One region of the Allobosea minatitlanensis genome, then DNA from elsewhere that is predicted to be linked to it. Evidence: riboswitches for the same ligand, from Rfam matches in the RefSeq annotation. Region 1 holds a riboswitch; each other region holds the start of a gene.
The links. Region 1 has a riboswitch for fluoride ahead of crcB (fluoride efflux transporter CrcB). Riboswitches for the same ligand answer to the same signal wherever they lie in the genome.

Region 1 (3,705 bases):
GACCTCGCTGAAGACGGCGACGGCGGTCGAGATGATCGGCGTCAACAAGTGGTATGGCGAGTTCCACGTGCTGCGCGACATCAACCTCAAGGTCGAGCGCGGCGAGAAGCTGGTCATCTGCGGGCCGTCGGGCTCGGGCAAGTCGACGATGATCCGCTGCATCAACCGGCTGGAGGAGCACCAGAAGGGCCAGATCATCGTCGACGGCACGGAGCTGACCAACGATCTCAAGAAGATCGACGAGATCCGCCGCGACGTCGGCATGGTCTTCCAGCACTTCAACCTGTTCCCGCATCTGACGATCCTGGAGAACCTGACGCTCGCGCCGATCTGGGTGAAGAAGATGCCCAAGAAGGACGCCGAGGAGATCGCGATGCACTATCTGCGCCGCGTGAAGATCCCCGAGCAGGCGACGAAATATCCGGGCCAGCTCTCCGGCGGCCAGCAGCAGCGCGTGGCGATCGCCCGCTCGCTGTGCATGAGCCCCAAGATCATGCTGTTCGACGAGCCGACCTCGGCGCTCGACCCCGAGATGGTCAAGGAGGTGCTCGACACCATGGTCTCGCTGGCGGAGGAGGGCATGACCATGCTCTGCGTCACCCATGAGATGGGCTTCGCCCGCCAGGTCGCCGACCGCGTCATCTTCATGGATGCCGGCCAGATCGTCGAGATGAACACGCCCGACGAATTCTTCAGGAACCCCCAGCACGAGCGCACCAAGCTCTTCCTCTCCCAGATCCTGCACTGAGGCTCGGGCGAGGGCGATCGACAGGCCGGTCCACGGGCGCGCCGCGGAATCGGCGCGCTTTCCGGTTCCGGCCGGGGCTGCCGCCGACGGGAGCAGGGTCGCCTCGCGGTTCGTCTTTGCCGTTGCGCCGGCCGGCATCGCCCCCTATCTTTCCGGTGATGGGGATGGAGTTCCCCCGAAACCGCCTGCCGGTCGCCTTTGCGGTCGAGGCTGATGACTCCTACCGCAGCAAGCCGCGGTAGGGGTGTGTCCGACGCCCGCCGCCAGGCGGGTTTTTCATGCCCGCCGACAAGGGAGCCAAGCGAGCATGTCCTTCTCGACCGTCGTTCTCGTCATGACCGGAGGCGCGCTCGGCACGCTGGCGCGCTATCTTCTCTCGATCCTCGCCCTGCCGATCAGCCGGGACCTGCCATGGGGCACCATCCTGATCAACATCGCGGGCTCCTTCGTCATCGGCTTCTTCGGCACGTTGACGCTGGCGAGCGGCCGTTTCCCCGTCTCCGAGCCGGTGCGCCTGTTCGTGATGGTGGGGCTGTGCGGCGGCTTCACCACCTTCTCGTCCTTCAGCCTGCAGACGCTCGACCTGCTGCGCAGCGGCGAGATGGTGCGGGCCGCGATCAACATCGTCGCGTCCGTCGTGCTTTGCGTCACCGCCGTCGCGGTCGGCCACGCCGTCGCCAGCAAGTTCAACGGCGACCAGCGCATCGCCCAGATGGTGGTGGAGGAGGAGGCCTGAAAGCCCGTCCGGCGCCATCCCGAGCTCTCCGACCGAGAGGCTGACCTGAAAATCGCGGCCTGATGCCGAGAAGCCGCGAGAGCGGCGTCTCGAAGGATGTTCCAGAGGGGCGGCGGGCCGCCTGGAGCACTTCTCGAGATGCCATTTGCGCCGAAATCGCTCCTCGGGGGGAGGACCGGGTTCTTCGGGCTGTCCTTTACTGGCCGTCGCGCGCCTTCACGGCGTGGTCGGTGAAGTCGGTGAACACGCCGTCGACGCCGAGCGCCAGATGCGCCTTGTACTCGGCGATCGGATCGCCGTTGTAATCGGCGGCGAGCCGGCTCGCCTCGCTGCGATAGGCCCAGGGATGGACCAGCAGCCCGGCCGCATGCGCATTCTTCACCACATCGCTCGGCGCGATGACGGTGCGGTCGCGCTCGTCGATCTTGCCGTCGCCGTTCAGGTCCTTCGGCTTGCCGTCCGGGCCGATCGTCTGCTTCGCGCCGATCAAATAGGCCTTCCACGGGCCGACGCCGTCGGCATAGGTCGCGATCTCCTTGAGGCCCTCGGCCGAGAGCATGTCCTGGAAGCTGCGCTTGTCGCCGAGCACGGCGAAGTCGTAGGGCCGGTCGAAGGGAGCGGCGAGCGTGACCTTGCCGTCCTTGTCGACACCGTCGCCGTCGACGAGCTGGACGAGGCGGATCTGTGTCTTGCGGCGCAGATATTTCAGGTTCGCCGTCTCGAAGCTCTGGATGAAGACGGGGGAGTTCTTCTCGGTCCAGCCCGCGGCCTTGAGCATGTCGAGGAGTTTGTCCTCGAAGGCGAGGCCGAGCGAGGCGTGATAGGTCGGGTGCTTGGTTTCCGGATAGATGCCGATGGTCCGGCCGCTGCGGGCGCTCTCGGCCTTGGCGAGGTCGATCACCTCCTGGAAGGTCGGGATCTCGTATTTGCCGTTATGCGACTGGTCGCGGTCGGCGAAGGCCTGCCTGGCGCGCAGAGTCTTGATCTCGGCGAGCGTGAAATCATTGGCGAACCAGTCGGTGGTCTCGATGCCGTCGAGCTTGCGCGTTGTCTTGCGGCCCGCGAATTCCGGGCGTTCGGCGACGTCGGTGGTGCCGCTCAGCATCGGCTCGTGGCGCACCACCAGCACGCCGTCCTTGGTCGAGACCAGATCGGGCTCGATGTAGTCGGCGCCGAGCGCGATGGCGCGGCGATAGGCCTCCAGCGTGTGCTCCGGCAGATAGCCGCTGGCGCCGCGATGGGCGATGACGAGCGGGCGCTGCCCGGACAGCGTCGGGGCGGGCTCGGCGCCGGCCGCCAACGGCAGCAGCGCCAGGGCGGCGGCAAGCGATGTCGAGAAAAGCAGGGTCTTCGTCATGGCGGCCTCGGCTCGCGAAAGGGCGTGCGAAACTAGGCTGCGGGATGTGACATCCCCATGAAGCGCACGGTCCCGCCGCGCCATGCGGGCCGCCGGCCGCATCGGCCAACCGGCCGCGGAGAAGCGGCAGCAGCCACGCGCCATCCCGGAGAAAACGGCGATCCGGGATGGCGGCGGGGTCCCCTGGAAAAGCGGCGCGCTTCAGCCGCTCATGCGGCAGCCGATCTCAGCGGTGATTCTCGAGGGTGGTCTTGGCGTCGAGGCGCTTGGCCGGCGGCGGCGTCAGGTCGGCCTGCGGCTGGGTCGCGCAAGCGGCGAGGGCGAAGGCGAAGAAGCCGAGAACGGCGAGGCGGGCAGCATTTTTCATCGTGGCGTGTCCCCTTGGCCGCGACATGCGGTTGCATCGTCTTTCCGCTTATGAAACGACCGCGTCAAGAACATGCCGCGACGGCGCCCATGCCGAAGCGTCATGCTTGAATTGGTTGAAACAAGCCCTTGCCTCGCGGCGCTCCGCTTCCGGCGGTTTGCGTCAGGACCGAACGACCATGACGCCAGCCGCCCGGATCAACGCCGCCATCGAGGTGCTGCAGGATATCGTCGAGCGCCGCCGCCCGGCTGCCGATGCGCTCAAGGATTGGGGCCTGTCGCGCCGCTTCGCCGGCTCGAAGGACCGCGCGGCGGTGGCCTCCCTGATCTATGACGCGCTGCGCCGCAAGGCCTCCTCGGCCTACGCCATGGCGTCGGAGGAGCCGCGCGCGCTGGTGCTCGGCATGCTGAGGGGGCTGCGCGGCCTGGCGCGGGACGAGATCGCCGCGCTCTGCTCGGGCGAGAACCACGCGCCGGCGCCGCTCTCCGCCGACGAGA
Region 2 (3,705 bases), 860 kb from region 1:
GGCGATCAGCCAGGATTGCGCGGCGAAGACGAAGAGATAATGCCGCAGCCAGCGCGAGCCCAGCATGACGAAGGAGAGAAGCAGGCTGCCGATCGCCAGGAGGCTGAAGAGCGCGGCGGGGAGGGGGGCGAGATGGGCGGCGAGCATGGCGTCAGCCCAGTTGCGTGCCGACGATCGCCAGGATCGCGAGCAGGAAGGAAGCGGCCAGGGGCTCCTGGTAGCGGTAGAAGCGCAGCCGCGACTGGACCGTCTCGACCGCGACGACGACGCAGGCCACGACGAGGAATTTCAGCGCCAGCGCCCCGAGCGAGCCGAGAATGCCGAGCGCGGCGCCTTGCCGGGACAGCCCCCAGGGAAAGAGCAGGACGTTGCAGAAGATGGTGTAGAGGATGAACTCCTTCATCATCGAGGCCCAGCGCAGGATCGCCAGTATCGGGCCGGAATATTCGAGGATGCGCCCCTCCTCGATCATGTAGATTTCGATATGCGTGCTCGAATGGATCGGCAGCCGGTCGGTCTCGACCAGCAGCAGCACGAAGAAGGCCGCGACCAGGAAGAGATGCGTCGGCCCCCAGTAGATCGAGGGCTCGGCGACGAGCAGATGGTTGACGACGAAGGGCAGCATCGCCTTCGCCAGCAGCGTGATGCCGACGAAGACGAGGATCAGCGTCGGCTCGGCCAGGATCGCGACCATGACAGCGCGGCTCGAGCCGATGCCGCCATAGGCGCTGCGGGTGTCGAGCCCCGCCAGCGTGATCATGAAGGAGCCCAGCGTCAGCACAAGGCCGCCGCCGAGGATGTCGCCCATATCCGACAGCGGCAGCGGATAGTCGGTCAGCACCGGGATCAGGATCGGAACGGTCAGCGTCGTGGTGAAGGCGACGATCGGCGCCGCCCAGTAGAGCCAGGAGGCGGTTTCCGGCACGACGATCTGCTTGTGGAACAGCTTCCAGAGATCGCGATAGGGCTGGAAGAGGCCCAGCCCCTGGCTGCGCTGCACGCGCTCCTCGAACTGGAGGATGACGCCTTGCAGCAAGGGCGCCAGCAGCAGGACGCTGAGCACCTGCGCGAGCTGGAGGGCGATGTCGCGGCCGGTCAGGGCCGGCCTCCCGCAGCAAGGCGCCTCTGCGGCGGCTTCGATCGAATTTGCGAGGGAAAGTACCGCAGGTCCAAGTCGCATAACTCCCGTCTGCCAGTCCGGCTCGACAGGAGTTATCAGCCCCGAGGGCGGTTAAACGGCGAACTCCATCGCCGTTTATGACGCTGATCCTCGCCCCTCCGTTTGTCAAGGCGGGAGCCGGGAAGGGCCAGGCCGGCGGTCTGCGAGCTGCTTTCGACGCCGGAGGCGGGCGTCGATGGCTGCCTTCCGTCGGAACCTTCGGCTTCGCTTCCGGCTTGCGAGGGGTATGCTGCAGTGAGCCTGGGATCGGCAGCGTTCGCCCGCATCTGGCCGGGGGAGGTCGTATGAACATCCGGCAGGCCCCTGGCGCTCTGCCGCAGCCGCTTGTCGCGAGGCTTCAGGTAGATGCGCATCCTAGCGGGATCGGCGGGGTCGGCGATATCCGGAAACGGCTGTCCTTGCTGCCGGGGCGATCCGGCGCGAGCCGGGCGGCGCCGTCCTCATGGAGCCAGGAAGCGCGGATCCATCTGTTCGTGGCCGATCATCACGCCGAGCTTCAGCAGGGCATCGCGATGGATGTCGACCTGGAGAATCCCGAAAACGAGCAAAAGGGCGACCACGGCATAGACCAGATGCGGATCCGCCGGCGTGGCCGCCGCCCGGCGTTGCATTCGGTTGCGATTCAAGCTGTGCATCGGCAGTTCTCCCGCATCCAGAGCCTTCGCTCGCCGCAGGTCATGCCGTCGGAGTCGAAACCGAACGAACTCCTACGAGCGCAACCCGTGCGCTTGTAGGAGTCATCAGCTGGTAAAGGCAGTTATGGGGGACTCCATCCCCTGCCCGGGAGTGTAGCGCTTTCCGGCGGCGGTTGATAGGGCTGACGCCGTCCTTCCGTTCCGGGCGACGATTCGCGCGAATGCGCCCGGCCGCGCATGCCGGGGCGAGCCGGGTTCCTCGGGCCGCTCCTGACGCCGGCGGGCGCAGCGAAGGCAGGGTGCGAAGCTCCTGCGGCGTCGGGCGGTTTGCCGGAACTTCCTGTTCCCAAACCGCCCGGCCGATGCTATCTCGTTGCGCGTCGCAGCAGGAGACGTTTCGCTGCCGCGATGGTTTCGCGAGTGTTTCGATGCACTTGCGGACTGGCGGGGTATAGCGCAGCCCGGTAGCGCATCTGCTTTGGGAGCAGAGGGTCCCAGGTTCGAATCCTGGTGCCCCGACCACCTGGAAACGTCAGCCGCGGCCCGGCGTCGGGCCGCACGAGAGTTGGTGACGGCAGAGCGCTTCCATGACCGCACGCATCTATCGCCCCGCCCGCACGGCCATGCAGTCCGGCACGGCCAAGACCGAGCGCTGGCTGCTCGAATACGAGCCGGAGGCGCCGCGCCAGATCGAGCCGCTGATGGGCTGGACCTCGTCCTCCGACATGAAGAGCCAGCTCAAGCTCTGGTTCGACAGCGAGGCCGAGGCGGTGGCCTATGCGACGCGCAACGGCATTCCCTACCGCGTCGAGCAGCCGAACGACCCCAAGCGCCGCTCGATCTCCTATTCGGACAATTTCAAGTTCTCGCGCGTCGGCCAGTGGACCCATTGACGCCGGCAGGTGCGGCCTGAAGCCGCCGTTCCCGGGCCCGTAGCTCAGTTGGATAGAGCAACGGACTTCTAATCCGTAGGTCGCAGGTTCGAATCCTGCCGGGCTCGCCACCATCCTCCTCCATGCCTCAGCGTCCCATCGGCGCAGGCGCCAGATCGCGCGGCCGGCTTGGCGGCAGAGGCGTGGTCGCCCCTCCGGGAGGGGCGGGCGCCTCGATGCTGCCTCGAAGGGTCGGCTTCGGCTCGGCCGCGCTTCGGCGCGCATAGTGCCAGGCGCCGATCGCCGTCGCCGCCACGAGCAGGACCGCGACGGCCATGCGCGGCCGGCTCGGCCGGTCCGGCGGCTTGCGCTCGACCGCCGGCGCGGCCGCGAGGAAGGCCGGGGCCATCGGCGCAGGCGGGGCTTCCTCTGCGCGCTTTTGGCGCTGCCGGCCCAGGGGATCGTCTCCCGGATAGGCCGGCGGACGTAAGGGGGACCAATCCATTGCGGGCCGGGACAGGAGATCTCTGCCCCGCCAGGCTAGAACAGAATTCTCCCGGCGCAACGCCCCTGGCACCGAACCCCCTGCGGTGGCGGGACCGCCCTGCGGCGCGGCCGCCTTGATCGTGCCCGAAAGGCGCTTCATCGGGAGCGGCTCTTCGGCTAGACCGGCTCTCTCGGCAAGCGCGGCCCGGCGTCGCGAGGATGGATGATGTTTTCGCTCACGCCCGCGATCGACCGGCTCAGCGCCTTCGTCTCGGCCAGCCATGGGCGCGCCTGCGCCTTCCTGCTGCTGCTCTCGCTCTGCGCCTTCCTGCCGGGCTTCGCCACGCTCCAGCCGGTCGACCGCGACGAGCCGCGCTTCGCCCAGGCCAGCAAGCAGATGCTGGAGACCGGCGATTTCGTCGATATCCGCTTCCAGGACGAGGCGCGCCACAAGAAGCCGGTCGGCATCTACTGGCTCCAGGCCGCCGCGGTGCAGGCCGGCGCGGCGCTCGGCGTGCCGGAGGCGCGCACG
Region 3 (3,705 bases), 860 kb from region 1:
TGACGCTGGCCTGATCCACGCAAGGAGGTGAGCCGGACCGATGTGGACCTATCTCGCCATCGCGCTTTTCGGCGTTCTCGGCTGCTGGGCCCGCTTCGCCCAGACGAACCTCGTGCAGGCCGTCTACGGGCGCGATTTCCCCTATGCCACGCTCAGCATCAACGTCATGGCCTGCTTCATCATGGGCTTTCTCTTCGTCGAGACGCTGGAGCGGCTGACGATCTCGCCAACGCTCAGGACCGGCATCCTGACCGGCTTCCTCGGCGGTTATTCGACCTTCTCGACCTTCGAGATGGAGACGCTGCTGCTCGCGGAAGGCGGCGAGGTTCTCAAGGCCGCGCTCTACCTCGTGCTCTCGGTCGGCCTCGGCTTCGCCGCCGCATTCGGGGGAGCCTACATCGCCAGGAACCTGTAACGGGAGGACGCCATGACCAACGATATCCTGATGGTCCGCATCTATCTCAGCGAGACCGACCACGGAAAGCGCAAGGCGCTGATGCAGGAGATCCTGACGCTCCTGCAGGAGCGCCATGCCGTGCAGGGCGTCACCGTCTTCCGCGGCATCGCCGGCTTCGGCGCCAGCGGCGAGGTCCGTGCCGACGATATCCTCAGGCTGAGCGTCGACCTGCCGCTCGTCGTCGAGTTCTTCGACGAGCCCAAGGTCGCGGAGGCGGCGATCGCCCTGCTCGACGATCTCGTCCCCGGCGGCCATATCGTCTCCTGGCCGGCACGGCGCCACGGCACCACGGCCCTGCCGATGCGGCAGGGCTGAAGCTGCCCGGCATCGGGGGTGGGATGTCGCCATGACGGAACGCGACCGGAGCGCCAGGCCGGACGAACAGGCGGTTCCGAAGCTTGCCCTGACGCATGGGCAGGCGATCCGGCTCATGAGCGAACTCGGCCTGCGGCAGGACGTCAGCGTCTCGACCTTCAACTATTACGTCAAATCGCTGCGCAAGCTCGGAATCCCGTTCGAGAAGGGCAAGGGCCAGTCCGAGGGCCACCGTCACATCACCTACGACTTCGGAGACCTGATGGAGCTCGCCATGGCGCTCCTCCTGAGGGTCTACGGAACCCTTCCCGATGCGGTCGCCGCGGGGCATCCGCCGGTTTCGCGGCGAGCTGCGCCCGATCTTCCGTCAGGCCTATCTCGACCGGTCGAAGCGGGCCTATCCGGCTGCGCGCATCTCGGCGCCCCGGATGCGCCCCGTGATCCTCGAAGGCGTCTTCGTCGACCTCAACATTCGCTACGCGGCCGGGCGGATGGTCGAGATCGGCCCGCCGCGGGCGGTGTCGCCTTTCGAGGCGCTCGCTCTCTATGCCCGCTCCGGCCTGCCTGCCCGCTCCTATCTGCCGCTCGATCTCTCGCGCCTGGCCGAGCGGATCGTCGAACGCGGCCGCGCCCTGCCACCCGTCCGTCGCAGCCGCGGACGGCGCACGATACCGTCTTAGGCCGGCTTCCGGACTGACCGGATCCTCCTTCGCCGCTACGCTCGCAAGGACGGTTCGGTCCGGCCGGAGACCATTCGAGCCGCAGGCGGCGACGATTGGCGTTGCCTGAGTTCCCCCTGCCGACTAGTCTGTCCGCGATGGGGATGGAGTCCCCCGAAACCGCCGCGAGGCTGATGACTCCTACCGCGCGAATGGTCGTGGTAGGGGATCGTGACTTCCAGCTTTCCCACGCCACGGCAGGCCCGTCCGCAGCGCGCTGCGAGCGGCCTTCGTCATTCGCCGGCAGCGGTGTCGAACGAAAACAAGGGAGGGCTCGGCGATGGACAGGATTGTCGCGGTTCTGGGGGACGAGATCCTCGACTCGCGCGGATTTCCGACGATGCGGGTCGAAGTGCGGCTCGAGAGCGGGGCCATCGGGCAGGCTTCGGTTCCCTCCGGCGCGTCGACCGGAGAGGGCGAGGCCCACGAGCTGCGCGACGGGGACCCCCATCGCTATGGCGGCCGCGGCGTTCTCAAGGCCATCGCCAACCTCGCCGAGATCGCCCGGGTTCTCGACGACGTCGACCCCGCCGACCAGGCCAGGGTCGATCGCCTGCTCATCGACGCCGACGGCACGCCGGACAAATCGAGGCTCGGCGCCAACGCGATCGTCGGAACCTCGATGGCCGTCGCCCGCGCGGCGGCCAGGGCGGCGGGCAAGCCGCTCTACGCCTATCTCGCCGAGGGCGCGACCTACCGCCTGCCGGTGCCGATGATGAACGTCGTCAATGGCGGCCGGCATGCCGCAAACTCGCTGGACTTCCAGGAATTCATGATCGTCCCGCACGGCGCGCCCTCCTTCAGGGAGGCGCTGCGGTGGGGCGCGGAGACCTATCACGCGCTGCGGGCGCTCCTGGTCGAAAAGGGCCTGGGCACGGGCATCGGCGACGAGGGCGGCTTCGCGCCGGACCTCGACGGCAACGAAGCCGCCTGCGCCCTGATCGTCGAGGCGATCGAGCGGGCCGGCTTCATCCCGGACGAGCAGATCGCGCTGGCGCTCGATCCGGCCGCCTCCTCCTTCGCCAAGGACGGCGTCTACGACCTGTCGAAATCGGGCGCCGGGCCGATGTCGGGCGCTGAGCTGGGCTCGCTCTACGCCGAATGGGTCAGGCGTTTCCCGATCGTCTCGATCGAGGACGGCTTCGGCGAGCACGACTGGGCGGCCTTCCAGGCCCAGACCGCCGGGCTCGGCGGCTCCGTGCAGATCGTCGGGGACGACATCTACGTCACCAACCCGGACCTGATCGCGCGCGGCATCGCCGAGAAGACCACCAACGCCGTGCTGATCAAGCTCAACCAGATCGGCACCGTGACCGAGACGATCGCGGCGATCTCAGCCTGCCGGGCGGCCGGCTGGCGCTACATCATCTCGCACCGCTCGGGAGAGACCGACGACGCCTTCATCGCCGATTTCACCGTCGCGATGGATGCCGGGCAGATCAAGGCCGGCGCCCCCTGCCGCGGCGAAAGGCTGGCCAAGTACAACCGGCTCCTGGAAATCGAGCGCGAGGTGGCCGGGCTCAGCTTCTACGCCTCGCCGTTCACGGCCCCGGCCTCGAACGGGCGGAGCCCGTCCCCGGCCCGCCCGGCAACCGCCTCTTGCGAGGTGATGGCGGTGATCGAGGAGGCCTCCTCCGCCAGGCGCTGCCTGACGGTCGCGCAGCGCGCCGCCCGGCTCGCGCGCTCGCTGCCGCTGGCGGCGCTGCATATCTGCGCCGATCCCGCCAGGCTGATCACCGCCGCCGAGGAGTACGACATCCAGAAGATGCGCGCGCTCGAGGAAGGGACGGCGGAGCAGCGGCTCGCCCAGGCGCGCCAGGTCTTCGAGGCCTGGGCCTCGTTCTCGGGCGCCGAAATCCGCTGGCTGGAGCATGTCGGCGCGGTCGAATCCTCTTTGCTCGCCGAAGCCAGGGACGCCGCGCTGATCGTGATCGCGCAACCGCACAATCTCGATTCCGGCGATGCGCTGCATGCCGCGATCTTCGGCTCCGGCCGGCTGGTGCTGTTGGTCCCGACCGAAGGCCCGCTGCCCGCCACCCTCGGCGCGCATATGGTCGTCGCCTGGAAGCCGGGCACCCAGGCCCGCAAGGCCGCGCTGAAGGCCCTGCCCTGGCTGCAGGCGGCCCAGCGCGTCACCGTGCTGACGATCGACGAGACCCCGGCGGGACAGGATTGCACGGAGGTGCTCGCCATGCTTCGCGAGCACGGCATAGC

Region 2: it holds a riboswitch for fluoride, as region 1 does, so the genes downstream of both, ACWH43_RS08910 (respiratory chain complex I subunit 1 family protein) here and crcB (fluoride efflux transporter CrcB) in region 1, are expected to answer to the same signal.
Region 3: it holds a riboswitch for fluoride, as region 1 does, so the genes downstream of both, eno (phosphopyruvate hydratase) here and crcB (fluoride efflux transporter CrcB) in region 1, are expected to answer to the same signal.

The regions. Positions count from the first base shown of each region.
Region 1 is NZ_OZ224509.1:2,677,138-2,680,842, reverse strand. It holds gene ACWH43_RS13245 (amino acid ABC transporter ATP-binding protein) at 1-748, shown strand, start outside; fluoride riboswitch at 900-978, shown strand; gene crcB (fluoride efflux transporter CrcB) at 1,056-1,484, shown strand; gene ACWH43_RS13235 (glycerophosphodiester phosphodiesterase) at 1,681-2,841, opposite strand; gene ACWH43_RS13230 (hypothetical protein) at 3,068-3,208, opposite strand; gene ACWH43_RS13225 (RsmB/NOP family class I SAM-dependent RNA methyltransferase) at 3,387-3,705, shown strand, end outside.
Region 2 is NZ_OZ224509.1:1,818,445-1,822,149, forward strand. It holds gene ACWH43_RS08905 (hypothetical protein) at 1-147, opposite strand, end outside; gene ACWH43_RS08910 (respiratory chain complex I subunit 1 family protein) at 152-1,180, opposite strand; fluoride riboswitch at 1,200-1,262, opposite strand; gene ACWH43_RS08915 (hypothetical protein) at 1,465-1,914, shown strand; fluoride riboswitch at 1,905-1,966, opposite strand; tRNA gene ACWH43_RS08920 (tRNA-Pro) at 2,261-2,337, shown strand; gene ACWH43_RS08925 (ETC complex I subunit) at 2,403-2,708, shown strand; tRNA gene ACWH43_RS08930 (tRNA-Arg) at 2,742-2,818, shown strand; gene ACWH43_RS08935 (ArnT family glycosyltransferase) at 3,400-3,705, shown strand, end outside.
Region 3 is NZ_OZ224509.1:1,814,082-1,817,786, reverse strand. It holds gene ACWH43_RS08905 (hypothetical protein) at 1-14, shown strand, start outside; gene ACWH43_RS08900 (fluoride efflux transporter FluC) at 41-415, shown strand; gene ACWH43_RS08895 (DUF190 domain-containing protein) at 428-772, shown strand; gene ACWH43_RS08890 (hypothetical protein) at 1,084-1,452, shown strand; fluoride riboswitch at 1,583-1,642, shown strand; partial or broken gene eno (phosphopyruvate hydratase) at 1,772-3,025, shown strand; gene ACWH43_RS08880 (universal stress protein) at 3,101-3,705, shown strand, end outside.